DNA from 4 places in the Blastococcus sp. SYSU DS0617 genome. Region 2 is predicted to be linked to each of the others. Evidence: riboswitches for the same ligand, from Rfam matches in the RefSeq annotation. Region 2 holds a riboswitch; each other region holds the start of a gene.
What was found. A riboswitch is a leader RNA that binds a small molecule or an ion and turns the genes downstream of it on or off. The one in region 2 is predicted to bind cyclic di-AMP.
Positions count from the first base shown of each region.

Region 1 (3,386 bases), on a different contig from region 2:
CGGCCAGGTTCACCAGGAGCGCGCCGGCGGCGGCCACTCCCAGGTAGATGCCGGGTCGGCGGACGGCGGCCGGAGGACGGCGATGAGAGGTCGACGAACGGCGGGAGACGGTGGTGCGGGAGTGCATGTGCGCGGGTGCTCCGAAGGTGCGTGCAGCAGCGTCCGACCAGGGACGACGTGGGGCTGCGACGGGTGTGCGGTCGGCGAGGGCTGCGGCTCCGCGGTGAGCCGGGACGCCGGTGGGGTCACCGGAGAGCCGGTGCCCGGGCGTGCCGGGGTGGGGTCGTGTCGACCGGCGGACGCAGCCACGGTAACCACCGTTACGGATCCGTGACAATCGGCGACGGCGTGTCCGGGCGTGACACGCCCCTCACCACCGGGCACCCGGACGCTCCCGGCATCCGGCAGCTCGGGGCGGCGCGACCGAGCACCGCCGGCCGTCGCGATGCGCGACGGCCGGCGGTACGGCGGTACGGCGTCAGCGGTAGTTGACGTGGACGTGGTCGAAGTGGTTCGCCGTCACGCTGCCCCGGTTCTCCATCTGCTTCCAGGCCCCACCGGGTGAGCTGAGGTAGCGCTGCTCCCAGATGATGTAGGCCACGCCGAGCTCGTCCCAGTGGGCGATGTGGTAGGCGGTGATGGCGTTCCCGAGCGCGCGGTTCGACAGGACCATGTAGTCGAGCGCGAGGCCGGAGGGGTGGCCACCGGGGTCGGCCGCGCTGGCGCGCGTACCGCCGAGGGTGATCGAGCCGGCGCCGGGCACGTTGCTGACCACGGCGTTCGCCGCCGCCTGCACCTGCGGCCGGATCGCTCCGGCGTTGTTGGTGATCCGCGCGACGGCGCGTGCGGCGACCGGGGCGGGTGCCGGGAGGGCAGCCGGTGCCGGTGCAGCGGCCGGTGCGGGCGCCCGGGCCGCGGGCGGTGCCGGCGGTGCCGGTGCCGGAGCCCGAGGAGCGGGGGGCGCGACCGGAGCGGGCGGAGCGGGCGGGGCAGCGACAGGTGCGGCCGGCGGCGCTGCGGCGGCCGCCTCCTCGGCAGCGGCGAACGCGGCGGCGGCCTTCATCCCGGCCGCCTCCTCGGCAGCGGCGATCGCCGCGGCGGCCTTCATCCCGGCCGCCTCTTCCGCAGCGGCGAACGCGGCCGCCGCCTTCATCCCGGCCGCCTCCTCGGCCGCGGCGAACGCGGCCGCCGCCTTCATCCCGGCCGCCTCCTCGGCCGCGGCGAACGCCGCCGCCGCCTTCATCCCGGCCGCCTCCTCGGCAGCGCGCCGGGCGGCGGCCTCCGCCTCGGCGCGCTGCTGGTCCAGCGCGGCCTGGTCCGCGGCGGCCTGGGCGAGACCGGCAGCGGCCGCCGCGTCGTCCCGGCTGCTGCGGCTGGCGGCCAGCTCCTGGAGCGGCTCGAGCCGGTCCGCCGCGTCGTCCGGGGCGGTCGAGGCGTCGATCCCGAGCTGCCCGGCGACGCTTCCCGACCCGGAGGGGGCGGGAGCCGGCTCGACGCTCACGGCACCAGCGCCCACCGCGTCGGCCCGCGGGGCGACCTCGCTGCCGATGAGCGCGGTGGCCAGGACGAGGCCCGCGGCGGCGGACGCGAGGTAGGTGCCGGTGCGCACGCCGACCGGTCGACGGCGGCGCGGGGAGGAGTGCCGGCGGCGGGCGCCGGAGATCGTGGTGCGGACGTTCATGGGTGCGGGTGCTCCGAGACGTGGGGCAGCGACACCCCGGCACGGGGCGCGGCGCTGCACGAGTGGGATCTGCGGGACTGCACTCCGGGCACGCGCGCCTGCAGGCGGACGTGCGTAGGAGCGGTGGGCGCGGCTCAGCCGTGCGGGTGGACCCGCCGTCGGTGGTGGGTGCGGGCAGGTCCAGCGGCGGTGCAGGGGCGCGCCATCCGGCGGCTCTCCGTTCTTCCGATCCGCTTACCGGGTTAGCTGACGGATTCGGGCTCAGAAGTGCCCTACGCGCAACGGACACGTGCCCGGTGCGCGATTCACCCCAGTGCTGCGGTGGGTCCCCGGCTCACCGGCGCCCCACGGGGACGACGGCGACTCAGCGGCGTCCGCCGAACTCCCCGGGAGGGGGACGTGGCGACCGGCGGACACCATGACGGTAGGCACCGTTATGCATCCGTGACAAATGGCCAGGTCGTCGCCCCGATCGACGAGCCGGGCGCCCGTCGCGGCCCGTCTGCACCCGGCCGGGAGGGGCGGAACCAGCTCTCCCCGCCCTCCGGTGCCCCTGGAGCGCGACGGGAACCAGCGGCCGGATAGGAGCGCCGGGGTCCGGCCGCCGGCTCCGAGCGCCGGTGTGCGCCGGCCGGGCTCAGAGGCGGCGCAGGACCGTCATCGCCTGGGACGCCATCCGCGCCTCGCCCAGGGCGTTGGGGTGCACGACCACCGGGTTGGTGCCTCCGACGACCGGCTCCACCCAGCGGACCCCGAGCGGCTGGCAGGCGTCGTGCCCCTCCGACACCCGGCTCATGTCCACGTAGGTCACGCCCGTGGCTTTGGCCGCCCGGCGGATGGCGTCGTTCAGCGTGGCCTGCACGCCCCGCAGGTACGGGACGTCGCCCTCCGCGACGGGCATCTGCGGGAAGCAGCCGCCGGTGGCCGGCAGGATCGACGGGTAGCCGAGGATCGCGACCTCGGCGCGCGGGGCCTTGGTCCGCACCGCCCGGAGCACCTGGACCAGCGACGGGTACGTGGTGCTGCGGATGGTGTCCTCGAAGGAGGAGCCGTACCGGTCGCGGCACGGGCTCCCCCGGCCCAGCGTGGAGAGCCCCGCTGCGCCGCAGCGGGTGATCGAGTCGATGAACACGCCGCTGTCGTTGCCGCCGATGGTCATCGTGATCACCTGCGTGTCGCGGGTGACCGCGTCCAGCTGCGGCGCCACCCCCGGGTACTGGGCGGCGAGGTAGTCACCGGTGTCCGCGCCCCCGCACGTGACGTCGGTGAGCCGGGCACCGGTGGCCGCGGCGATGACGTGCGGGTAGTTGGCCGTCGAGCGCAGGCACTGCGGCGGGGCGGTGAGGTCGGCCGGCAGGACGCCGGACGCCGCGCTGTAGGAGTCGCCCAGCGCGACGTAGCGGACCGGGCCGTTCCCGCCGTGCGCCTGCACCGGTGGCGCGACCAGCACGAGGGATACGAACAGGGCCGACAGGACGGCGGCGAGACGGCGCACGGAGCAGCTCCGGAGGGGGGCGTGGACAGGCCGCACGGGACAACGACGGCCCGATCCCGGAGTTACGCCCGTCACACCGGCGAGCGTGGGACGTACCCCTTCCGGATGTCCGTGGGCGGTCCGGAGGCCTCCCGGCGTACATCAGCGGTAACACGCCTGACACCATCACCGAACGATTTCCCGATCAGGGGTCCACACCACTCCCTCGCA
Region 1 covers NZ_JBJHAO010000012.1:5,574-8,959, reverse strand. The annotation lists gene ACI793_RS13770 (hypothetical protein) at 1-127, opposite strand, end outside; gene ACI793_RS13765 (hypothetical protein) at 479-1,681, opposite strand; cyclic di-AMP (ydaO/yuaA leader) riboswitch at 1,898-2,061, opposite strand; gene ACI793_RS13760 (SGNH/GDSL hydrolase family protein) at 2,319-3,176, opposite strand.
Region 1: another riboswitch for cyclic di-AMP. It lies ahead of ACI793_RS13765 (hypothetical protein); the one in region 2 lies ahead of ACI793_RS13320 (C40 family peptidase).

Region 2 (3,386 bases):
GCGGCCGCGGCGGAGAGCCGGGCCGCCGTCGTGGCGGCCCGGCCCTTCTGCGTCGCGCGCTCCTCGACCACGGGCTCGTCCACCTCGCGGGCGACGCTAACCGACCTGATGGCTCCTGGTCAGGGGGTTGTCTCGTCGGTGCGACCGGTCCACCACTGGAGATCGGTCCGCTGCGCGATCGTGACGGCCAGGCCGAGAGAGGCAGCGGCGAAGAGCCAATGCGGGTCGACGGGTCCGGTCGGGAACCCGCCGAAGTCGAGGACCAGGAACACCAGCAGGACGACGGGGATCCAGATCGGCACCACGCGGGTGCGGAGGTAGCCGATCGAGGTGAGCAGCACCGAGCCGGCCATGCCGACCAGGAACGGCACCAGGATCAGCGCGGCGAGGGCGCTGGTCTGTGCGTCCTCGATCAGGGCGACCATCGCCGCACGGTCGGGCTGGTCGACGGCGGCGCGGTCGATGATCGAGACGGCGTGGATGCCGACGAAGCCGAGCGCGCCGACGAAGCCGAGGACCATGGCGGTGGTGCCCAGCCGCGGCATGCGCGGTCGGACGAGTTGCGCCATGGCGACCAGGCCCAGCAGCAGGAACGGAACGGCGATCGTGCCGACGACCAGCCCGACCGTGGCGAGCGTCGGGCGCTCGGCCCAGGCGTCCAGGCTGCCGGCGACCGATTCGCCCTGGCCGACGACCCTGCCGATCAGCGCCTCGGAGAGGTTGAGCGCGGCGCCGACGGTCAGGCAGACGATGGCGGTGCGCCGTCCGAAGGGTGCCGGCCGTGGGGCCGGCGGGTCGTGCGGCGCGGGTCGCGCGGGAGCCGGGGTCACGGGCTCAGCGGTCATGGGATCCACCTCCAACGCCTGGCGGGTCCCTCCCGCCCGGGCGAGGACCACGGTCGAGCGGGAGGTGTCCCGACGTCGTGAGGCGAGGGTCCTGATCTCGCCGGGACCGGTCCGCAGCGGAGTGATCTCGCGAGCGGGCGGAGACGGTGCGTTGCGCCACGCCGCCGGACCGAAGTAAGCGGCCGGTTGCGTTCCGCTAGGCACGTGTGCCGCCACGCCCGGAGCACCGTCGGCGTCCCCCGTGGTCGGCTCGCGAGTCGCCCGTCCGGAGCGGGTCCGCGGTGGTCCGGTAGTCGCTCGCAGAGACGCACGTCCGTCACTTTGTGACGGCCGGATGACCGACCTAGCGTCGTCGCGGTCCGGCCGAGGCCCCGTTCGTCACCGCCCCAGGTGACACCCGGTCGGACACCGCCGAACCGGCGCCGGACTCTTCTCGGCGCCGGGCCGGGGACCCACCGCAGTACTGGGGTGAAGCGCGATCCGGCTCCGCCGGTGGCGCCGGGCGATCTCCCCGTCCGAACCCGTCAGCTAACTCGGTAGGCGGTTGATGGAGAACAGGAGAACGCGTCGTCCATGACGACTACTCGCACGTCCACGATCACCCGCCGCTCCTTCCGCGGGGCAGCGCTCGCCCTCCTCACCGGCGCGGGAATCGCGCTCTCTCCGATGGCCGCCTCGGCGAGCCCCGCCCCCGGCGCCGTCGCCTCGCTGCCGTCCCAGGCATCGGCGCCGGCCCTCACCGCGGTCCCGGCCATCAACGGATGGTCGTCGTACGACACGGCGCTGGCCGCGGCGCACGTGGCGATGGGCCAGCAGGGCAAGCCGTACCGCTGGGGCGGCACGGGCCCCGGCGGCTTCGACTGCTCCGGGCTCGTCTACTCGTCCTTCCAGGCGGTCGGCGTCCACCTGCCGCGCACCTCCCGCGCCCAGTCGACGGCGGGGCACTACGTCAGCCGCGCCGACCTGCGGGCCGGTGACCTGATCTTCTTCTACTCCCCGGTGGGCCACGTCGGCATCTACCTGGGCTACGGCGTGATGGTGCACTCCTCGACCTACGGCAAGCCGGTCTCGATCGTGCCGGTGAGCTCGGTGCCGGGCTACAACACCGCCCGCCGGGTCGTCTGATCCGTCTCGCCCGGCCGGGTGCGCCCCCCGCACGGGGGGCGGACCCGGCCGGCGGTTCGTCGACGGGGCGACACGTCGATGTGCCGACAAGTCGACACAAAGCGCCAAACGGACGGCCCGGTTTCGGGGTGCTTACGCCGGAGCCGGAGAGGTTCGACGGCGTTAGCGTTACGGAGAGAGATCGGCCCGTACTGGTCCGTCACCACCCCGCTTCCCCTGGAGTGCTCCGTGTCCTCGTTCCGCCCCTTCCTCTCGCTGGTCCCCGACACCTCTCCGGCCGCTGACGAGTCGGCCTGGCCGCAGCCGTGGTCCGAGCCGGCCGCGGAGTCGTGGTCGGAGCCGTGGGCAGCGGCGCCGGCCGGCGGCGACGAGTCGTGGCGGCTGTCGGCGCTGTGCGGCGAGACCGACCCGGAGGCCTTCTTCCCGGAGAAGGGCGGCTCCACCCGCGACGCCAAGCGCGTCTGCACCGGGTGCGAGGTGCGGGCCGAGTGCCTGGAGTTCGCGCTGACCAACGACGAGCGCTTCGGCATCTGGGGCGGGCTGTCCGAGCGCGAGCGCCGGCGGCTGCGCCTGCAGCGCCGGGACGCCATCACCGCCTGACGCGTGGTCGCGACTCCCCGGCCCGTTCGGGGTAGGACGACGGGGTGACCTCTCCCCCGCCCGTCCTGCTGCTCGACGTCGACGGCGTGCTGAACGCGGTGCGCCCGGACCTCCCCGAGGGCTGGCAGCGCGGACGCTTCAACGGCTACGTGCTGTCCTGGGACCCCGCCGTCGTCGCCCGGCTGCGGGAGCTGCACGAGTCCGGCCGGGTCGAACTGCAGTGGCTGACCACCTGGACCGAGATGGCCGACCGGCTGCTGGCCGAGCCGCTGGGGCTGCCCCGCGGACTGCGCACGCACAGCCGGGACCTCCTGCCCACCGGGTTCGGTGGCGCGCTCGGCGGCGTCGCCGGGTGGTGGAAGCTGGCGGCGGCGCAGGCCGTCGCCGAGGCCGAACCCGGCCGGCGCATCGTCTGGATCGACGACGACCTCGCCGACCAGGCCGAGGACACCCGCGACTGGCTGGCCGCGAACGGCCAGGTGCTGGTCGTGGCACCGCACTACACGCGCGGGCTCACCCACGCCGAGCTCGACCGGATCGAGGCCTGGCTGGGCACCGCCGGCTGACAGTCCGGGAGCTCCGCGCGACCTCGCGCGGGAACCGGCTCACAGGTCGCCGACCTACCCTCGCGACCGACACCGACCAGAGGAGCAGCACCTCATGGGCTCCTACGAGCCGGATCCCCCACCGACCCGCCGGTTCCGCCGCGGCCCCGCCGGCCCGGGAAGGTCCGGGTACGCACCGCCGCCCGAGGACGACCGGTACGACCGGTACGCGCCGTCCGAGCACGACCGGTACGACGAGTACGGCCGGCCC
Region 2 covers NZ_JBJHAO010000011.1:51,451-54,836, reverse strand. The annotation lists gene ACI793_RS13330 (sensor histidine kinase) at 1-83, opposite strand, end outside; gene ACI793_RS13325 (hypothetical protein) at 120-845, opposite strand; cyclic di-AMP (ydaO/yuaA leader) riboswitch at 1,245-1,403, shown strand; gene ACI793_RS13320 (C40 family peptidase) at 1,419-1,970, shown strand; gene ACI793_RS13315 (WhiB family transcriptional regulator) at 2,199-2,570, shown strand; gene ACI793_RS13310 (HAD domain-containing protein) at 2,615-3,136, shown strand; gene ACI793_RS13305 (transglycosylase domain-containing protein) at 3,231-3,386, shown strand, end outside.

Region 3 (3,386 bases), on a different contig from region 2:
ACGCTCAAGCACTTCCCGGGGCTGGGCCTGGTGCGCGGGAACACCGACGACACCGCGGACGTCGTCGACGCGGTCACCACGGCCGGGGACGACCAGGTGACCGCGTTCGCGGAGACGCTGTCCCGGACCGAGGCGGAGCCGATGGTGATGATGTCGTCGGCGACCTACAGCCGGATCGACCCGGCCTCCCGGGCGGCCTTCTCGCCGGTGGTCATCGGCGACCTGCTGCGCGGGGAGCTGGGCTTCTCCGGCCCGGTCATCTCCGACGACCTGGGGAGCGCGGTCGCGGTGACGCACGTCCCGGTGGGCGAGCGGGCGGTGCGCTTCCTCGCTGCGGGCGGGACCCTCGTGCTGACGGTCGCCCCCGACACCTTCCCGGCCATGCTGGAGGCGGTGCTGGCCCGGGACGCGGCCGACCCGGCGTTCGCAGCCGTCGTCGACTCCGCCGTGCACACCGCGCTGCTCGCGAAGGCCGAGGCCGGGCTGCTCGGCTGAGCCCGGCACGCACGGAGCCGCCGAGATCAGCTGATCTCGGCGGCTCCGTGGCGTCGAGGCACCGGGATCACGCGATCCCGGCCGCGGGGCTCAGGTCAGTACCAGCCCTTGGCCTGCGAGTGCGACCAGGCGCCGCAGGGCGAACCGAAGCGGTTGTTGATGTAGATCAGCCCGGCGTCGATCTGGCGGTAGCCGTCGGAGGTCTTCGCGATACCGGTGCCGGCCCAGGTGCTGTCCAGGAACTGCGCGATGCCGTACGCGGTGCTGCGCGGGTTCTGCGCGTTGGGGTTCCAGCCGCTCTCCTTGCCCCACAGCTTCTCGAGGCAGGAGAACTGGGAGCTGTTGCCGCCGAGCTTCTGCAGGGCGTAGCTCTGGTAGGAGCCCGACGGCGCGGCGGGTGCTGCCGCTGCCGCGCGGGGAGCGGGGGCGGGGGCGGCCGGGCGAGCGGCACGTGCGGCGCGGGCGGCCTCCGCGGCGCGGGCGGCTTCCGCGGCGCGAGCCGCCTCGGCGGCGCGGGCGGCCTCCGCGGCACGGGCTGCCTCGGCGGCGCGGGCGGCCTCCACCCGGGCCGCCTCCTCGGCCGCGAGCCGGGCGGCCTCCTCGGCCGCGCGGCGGTCGTGCTCGGCCTGCTCGGCGGCCAGCTGGTTCAGCGCAGCGGCCGTCTGCTCGGCGTCCCGCGCGCTCCGGCTGGCGGCCAGCTTCTCCAGCGGCGCGACGACGTCGGTGTCCAGCGCGGGCGCCGGCTCCGCCGTGATGCCGAGCTGCTGGGCGACGCTCATCGACTCGGTCTGCGCGACGGCCTGCGCCTCGGGCTCCCCGGCGGAGAGGACGCCGACCATGACGGCGCCGGCCGTGGCCACGCCGATGAGGGCGACGGACCGGCGGGCACCCAGCGGCGGGCGGTTGCGGAGACGTGCGTTCACGGTGGTGCGGAGGTTCATGAGGAGGTTCTGCTCCGGGGGTCAGGGCGCAGCAGAGCAGCCGCCCCCCAGGGGCGGCGAGAGCCTGCGGCTGTCCAGTTCTTCCGTGAGCCGCCTACCGGGTTAGCTGACGGGTTCGGGCGGGAAGCAGCCCTACCCCGCCCCGGACTGGAGGTCCGGGGCCGGGATTCACCCCAGTACGTCGGTGGGTCCCCGGCTCGCCTCTCGGGGCGATTCGGCGGCGCCCGGCGCGGAACCCTCGGGTGAGGGAGCCGCCGGCCGGACCGGGCCAACGTAACGGCTGTTATCGGTTCGTGACAATGCCGTGAACGTATTTACCGACGTGACGCATCTCCCGTTCACGGCCGGGACGGATTCACGGCAGCCGCCACACCGTCGTCCGGCGGACGCGGGCAGGCCCGCCTTCGGTGTCGACGACGTCGTGGACGGCGGCCTCGACCAGCCGGTGGTGCGGCAGGTACGGCCGGCCGGGGTCCCCGATCAGCACCTCGGCGCCCGTGGCCCGGACGGCGTCCAGGAACGGCAGCACCCGGTCGGTCATGATCCGGTCGTAGCAGACGTCGCCGGCCAGGACGACGTCGACCGACGGCGGCCCCTCCCCCAGCAGATCGCCCACCGGCTCGATCCCGGCCACGCCGTTCAGCGCCGCGTTCTCCGGGATGGCGGCCAGCCCGAAGGGATCGATCTCGCTGGCCACGACCCGCGTCGCGCCGGCCATGACCGCCGCGACGGCGACCAGCCCGCTGCCGGCGCCCAGGTCCAGCACCGAGCGGCCCGCGACGACCTCCGGGTGATCGAGCACGTAGCGGGCCAGGGCCTGACCACCGGGCCAGGCCGCCGCCCAGAAGGGCGGCTCCTGGGCGGTCCGACCCTGCTCCACCGCCATCGCCTCCCACAGCGCGACGACGTCGGCGGCGACCAGCAGCCGCACCTCGGGCACCAGCGACGGACGCACGGGGCGGGTGTGGGCGCGGATGAACTCGGCGGGGACGGTCACCCGGTCAGTCTCGCGTGGCCGCCCCGCCCCGGGCGGAGGAGCCCCGGGCGGCGATGCCCCGGGCGACGAGCCGCCAGTAGCTCCCCGGCCGCAGCCGCACGAGTGCGTCAGGCACCCGCGCGCTGAGACCGATGAGCAGCCGGGGACGGCGCTTCTCGATGGCGGTCACGATCTGCGCGGCGGCCTTCTCCGGTGGGATGCGCAGCAGCCTGGCCATCTGCGCACGGCCCTCCGCGACCTCGGCGGGGTCCACCCCCGAACCCAGGCGCGCGCTCTCGGCGATCCGCGTCCGGATGCCGCCCGGGTGGACCACGGTGACGCCGACCTCGTCGTCGGCGAGCTCGTGCCGCAGCGACTCGCTGAAGCCGCGCACGGCGAACTTGCTGGCGGCGTAGGCGGCCTGCCCGGGCGGGGCGAAGATGCCGAAGATGCTGGAGACGTTCACCAGGTGCGCACCGGGGTGCGCCTTGAGCGTGGGCAGCAGCGCCGCGGTCAGCCGCACCACCGCACGGAAGTTGATCGCCAGCACCCAGTCGAACTCCTCGAGGGTGACCTGGTCGAAGCGGCCACCCAGCGCGACGCCGGCGTTGTTGACCAGCAGCGTCGTCCCCGGATGGGCGGACGCCAGGGTCGCCCCCAGGGCGTCGGTGGCCGCCTCGTCGGCGAGGTCGACGACGTAGGTGTCGACCTCCAGTCGAGGGTGAGCTCTGCGGATGCGGTCGGCGACCGCTGTCAACCGGTCCCCGTCGCGGTCGACCAGCACCAGGGCGCTGCCGCGGTCGGCGAGCTGGAGCGCGAGCGCCTCGCCGATGCCGCTGGCGGCGCCGGTGACGACAGCCGTGCCGCCGGCGAACTCGTAGGCGCGCATCAGGCGGCCGCCCGCTCGGTGCGGGCCGGCGCGGCGGAGAAGGTGATGCCCTCGTCCTCGAGGGGGCCCCGGCGCATCATCCGGA
Region 3 covers NZ_JBJHAO010000021.1:29,693-33,078, reverse strand. The annotation lists gene ACI793_RS17970 (glycoside hydrolase family 3 N-terminal domain-containing protein) at 1-495, shown strand, start outside; gene ACI793_RS17965 (aggregation-promoting factor C-terminal-like domain-containing protein) at 591-1,436, opposite strand; cyclic di-AMP (ydaO/yuaA leader) riboswitch at 1,513-1,666, opposite strand; gene ACI793_RS17960 (class I SAM-dependent methyltransferase) at 1,792-2,433, opposite strand; gene ACI793_RS17955 (SDR family NAD(P)-dependent oxidoreductase) at 2,438-3,301, opposite strand; gene ACI793_RS17950 (flavin-containing monooxygenase) at 3,301-3,386, opposite strand, start outside.
Region 3: another riboswitch for cyclic di-AMP. It lies ahead of ACI793_RS17965 (aggregation-promoting factor C-terminal-like domain-containing protein); the one in region 2 lies ahead of ACI793_RS13320 (C40 family peptidase).

Region 4 (3,386 bases), on a different contig from region 2:
ACCAGCACGGTGGCGCCCGCGGCCGCGAAGGCCCACCACAGGCGCGAGGCCCGGCGGGCGAGCCAGACGAGGGCCACCACCGCCAGGGCGGTCAGGGCGGCGTCGATCGCCGTCGACGTCGCCACGTCCCGCACCCACAGCCCCCAGCTCCGGGTGGACAGCCCGTACCGGTGGCGGACCACCTCGCCGTAGGCCGACAACGGCAGGGTGACCAGCCGGCCGATCACGGCGAGAGCGAACACACCGAGCAGCACCTGCCAGCCCCAGCGCCACCGCCGGGGGGTGGGGAGCCCGCGCACCAGGCGCGCGCCGAGAGGCGTCAGGCCGAGCACGGCGGAGACGGTCAGCCCCAGCAGCAGGGAGGCGAGCGAGGCGGGCCGGATCGCGGCGGCGAAGGCCTCCGCGCGGTCGACCTGCTCGGCCGACAACCCGGCCGTCGGGTCGATCGGGGTCGCCCCGCCCGGCGGCTCCGACAGCGTCTGCCAGGGGGTGCCGACGGCGACGACGACGGCGAATGCGGCGAGGAGCACCACCGCGGTCGCCAGCGCAGCGCGACGGCCGGTCATCCGGCCTCCGTTGCGACGCCGGTCTGCCGGGTCCGCGGCGTCATCACCACGGGGCACCGGCACGCACGGCCTCGATCCTAGTGACGGCTCGCATCGCCCTCCCGCTCGTGGCCTTCCGGAGGCCCCGGACGGGCCACGACGACCGGACGACGAGGGCCGGCGACCTCCGCGCGGGAGATCGCCGGCCCTCGTCGAGCGGGTCGCGTGTCCGTCAGACGACGCGGCGGGCGCTGTTGTAGCTCGGGAAGGAGTCGACGTTGTCGACCTTCACCGGCTGGCTCGAGGTGGAGGCGTGCACCATCTTGCCGTTCCCGATGTACATGGCCACGTGGCTGACCGGGCTGTAGAAGAACAGCAGGTCGCCGGGCTGGAGCTCGCCCCGGGAGACCGGCCGGCCCATCTGCGACTGGCTGCGGCTGGAGTGCGGCAGCGAGATGCCCGCGGCGCGGTAGGCGTAGGACGTCAGGCCCGAGCAGTCGAAGGCGTCCGGCCCGCCGGCGCCCCACACGTAGCGGTCCCCGACCTGGGCCAGTGCGGTGTTCACCGCCACCTGGGCGGCACCGCTGGGCGCGGCAGCTCTCGGCGCGGGGGCCGCCGGGGCGCTGCTGCCCGCCGAGGAGGCGGCGGACGAGGAGGCGGCGGACGAGGGGGCGGTGCGCTCGGACCGCGAGGCCCGGGCCAACTGCTCGTCGGCGTGGGCGCGCTCGACGGCAGCGCGCTGTGCGGCGTCCAGAGCCGCGTACTGCCGCTGGTAGTCCGCGATCCTGACCTCGAGGTCGTCCTGCTTCGCCTCGATCTGCTCGACGCTCTCCTCGGCCTGCTCGCGAGCCTCCTGCGCCTCGGCGCGGGCGGCCTCGGCGCGCTCGGAGGCCTCGGCGACCTCGCCGACGGCGGCGTTGGTACGCCCCGCGATGGCGTCCAGCGTGCCGAGCTGGGAGACGAACTCGTCGGCCGAATCGCTGGTCAGCATGACGTCGAGCTGGGTGAGGGCCCTGCCGCCGCCGGTGTAGGCGGTGCGAGCCAGCTGGCGGATCCGCCCGTCGAGGGCAGCGCGCTCGACGTCGGCCGCGTAGGCGGCGAGGGCGGCGCTCTCCACGGCCGCCTGCTGGCGCTCGAGCTGCACCTTCGCCTCGTTCAGCTGCTCGGACACGACCTCCAGCTCGTGGCTGGCCTCGGCGACCATCTGCGCGGCCTCGGCGGTGCTGGTGGCGCGGCCCGGCTCCGCGGAGGCGGTGCCCGGGACCATGGTGAAGGTCAGTGCAGTGGTGGCCCCGATGAGCAGGCCGGCGCGGAGGCGGCCCACCCGGCGGGCGGAGCCGGCCGGAGGATCGGGGCGGAAGGGTGCGAGGACATGCGTCGGTGAAGCGTGCGGGGTCGCCACGAGCGGCGGCTCTCCATTTCTTCCTCGTCACCGCCTACCGAGTTAGCTGACGGGTTCGGGCGGGGAAGAAACGGCCCTATCTCCTGCTCACCGGCGGACCGGCCCTCACAGGAGAACTCACCCCAGGACTGCGGTGGGTCCCCGGTTCACCTCGGACGACCGGTCGGACGTCGTGCGGTGATTCGGCGGTGTCCGGCCGAGGCCACCCGTCTGCGGATGACGACCACCCGGTCGGACGCGACGACCCTACGTTCGTGATGTGTCCGTGACAAACGGAGACAGCAGTTAAACCTGTGACGAGAATCTCGACCCTCTCCGCGCGCCTCCACAGTGGCAGCCGAGAGTAGGGGTACAAGCACGGTCCGCAGCCACTGAGCTCGCCGGCGAGTGCGTCAGCCGGTACGTCGGTCGGGCGAGATCCCGCCGTCGTCGGCCGCCCCGGAGCCGTCGCGGTGACGCAGGGGCGGCACCAGCCCGTACTCGGCCAGCGCGCGGACGGCCCGGCGTTCGACGTCGTCGAACTCCACCACCACACCGGGCGGTGGCACGACGACGTCCTCGGCGGCCGGCGCGGGGCCGCCGCTGCGGGCGCGGCCGGCCATCGGCACCACGACCGGGTCGACGCCCTCCCACCCTGGTGGAGCACCGAGCAGCACGGTGACGACGCAGTCGGCGCAGCCGGCGCCCCGGACGGTGCAGGTATCGCAGTCGATGAGCATGTCTCTCCTCCGTGAGTCATGCGCACGGTAGGAGCGGCCACCGACAATCCCGTCCCGGACGGTCAGCTGCCTGCGTACTCCCAGTGCCACGGCTCCTCGCGACCGTTGCCCGGGTCGGCCCACGTCGGGTGCAGGAAACCGAACCGCCCGGCGTTGGCCGCCATCCAGCCGTACTGCGGCGTCCCGAAGGTCTCGATGCCGCCGCACAGGTCGACGGCCAGCCCCCAGCCGTGGTTGCTCGTCCCGGGGACCGCGGCCAGCGCGGGCTTCTCGCCGTAGAGCTTCACCTGGCCGGCGTAGGTCCGGTAGGAGTCGGTGATGCAGAGCGGCCCGCCGAACGCGGCGGCGTAGGCCGCCGACATGGCCCGGTAGGCCGCAGCGGCGTCGCAGCGCAGCGAGTGCCCCGCCGCGCCCAGCGGGCACATCGCGCTGGGCGGGATGAGCCCGTTGGGGTACCCGCCCCACTGCCGCGCCCCGCCGTAGCTGGGCGGGTAGACCGCGTTGCCGCACTCCACGCGCAGGGCGTCCCCCGTCGGCCCCGGCGCCACCGCGGGCGCGCGCCGACCGAGGCTCGGCCGGCCGACACCGAGCACCTCGTCGGCGGGCAGGGTGCGCACCACGACGGCGCCCGCCCTGGCGTCGGCCGCGAGCATGGTGCGCGGGTCGAGCGCGATCCCCACGTGCCCGAGCCCGGCCTCCGGGGTGCCGAGGAAGACCAGG
Region 4 covers NZ_JBJHAO010000010.1:84,597-87,982, reverse strand. The annotation lists gene ACI793_RS12750 (M48 family metallopeptidase) at 1-566, opposite strand, end outside; gene ACI793_RS12745 (C40 family peptidase) at 778-1,869, opposite strand; cyclic di-AMP (ydaO/yuaA leader) riboswitch at 1,964-2,145, opposite strand; gene ACI793_RS12740 (hypothetical protein) at 2,340-2,666, opposite strand; gene ACI793_RS12735 (D-alanyl-D-alanine carboxypeptidase family protein) at 2,729-3,386, opposite strand, start outside.
Region 4: another riboswitch for cyclic di-AMP. It lies ahead of ACI793_RS12745 (C40 family peptidase); the one in region 2 lies ahead of ACI793_RS13320 (C40 family peptidase).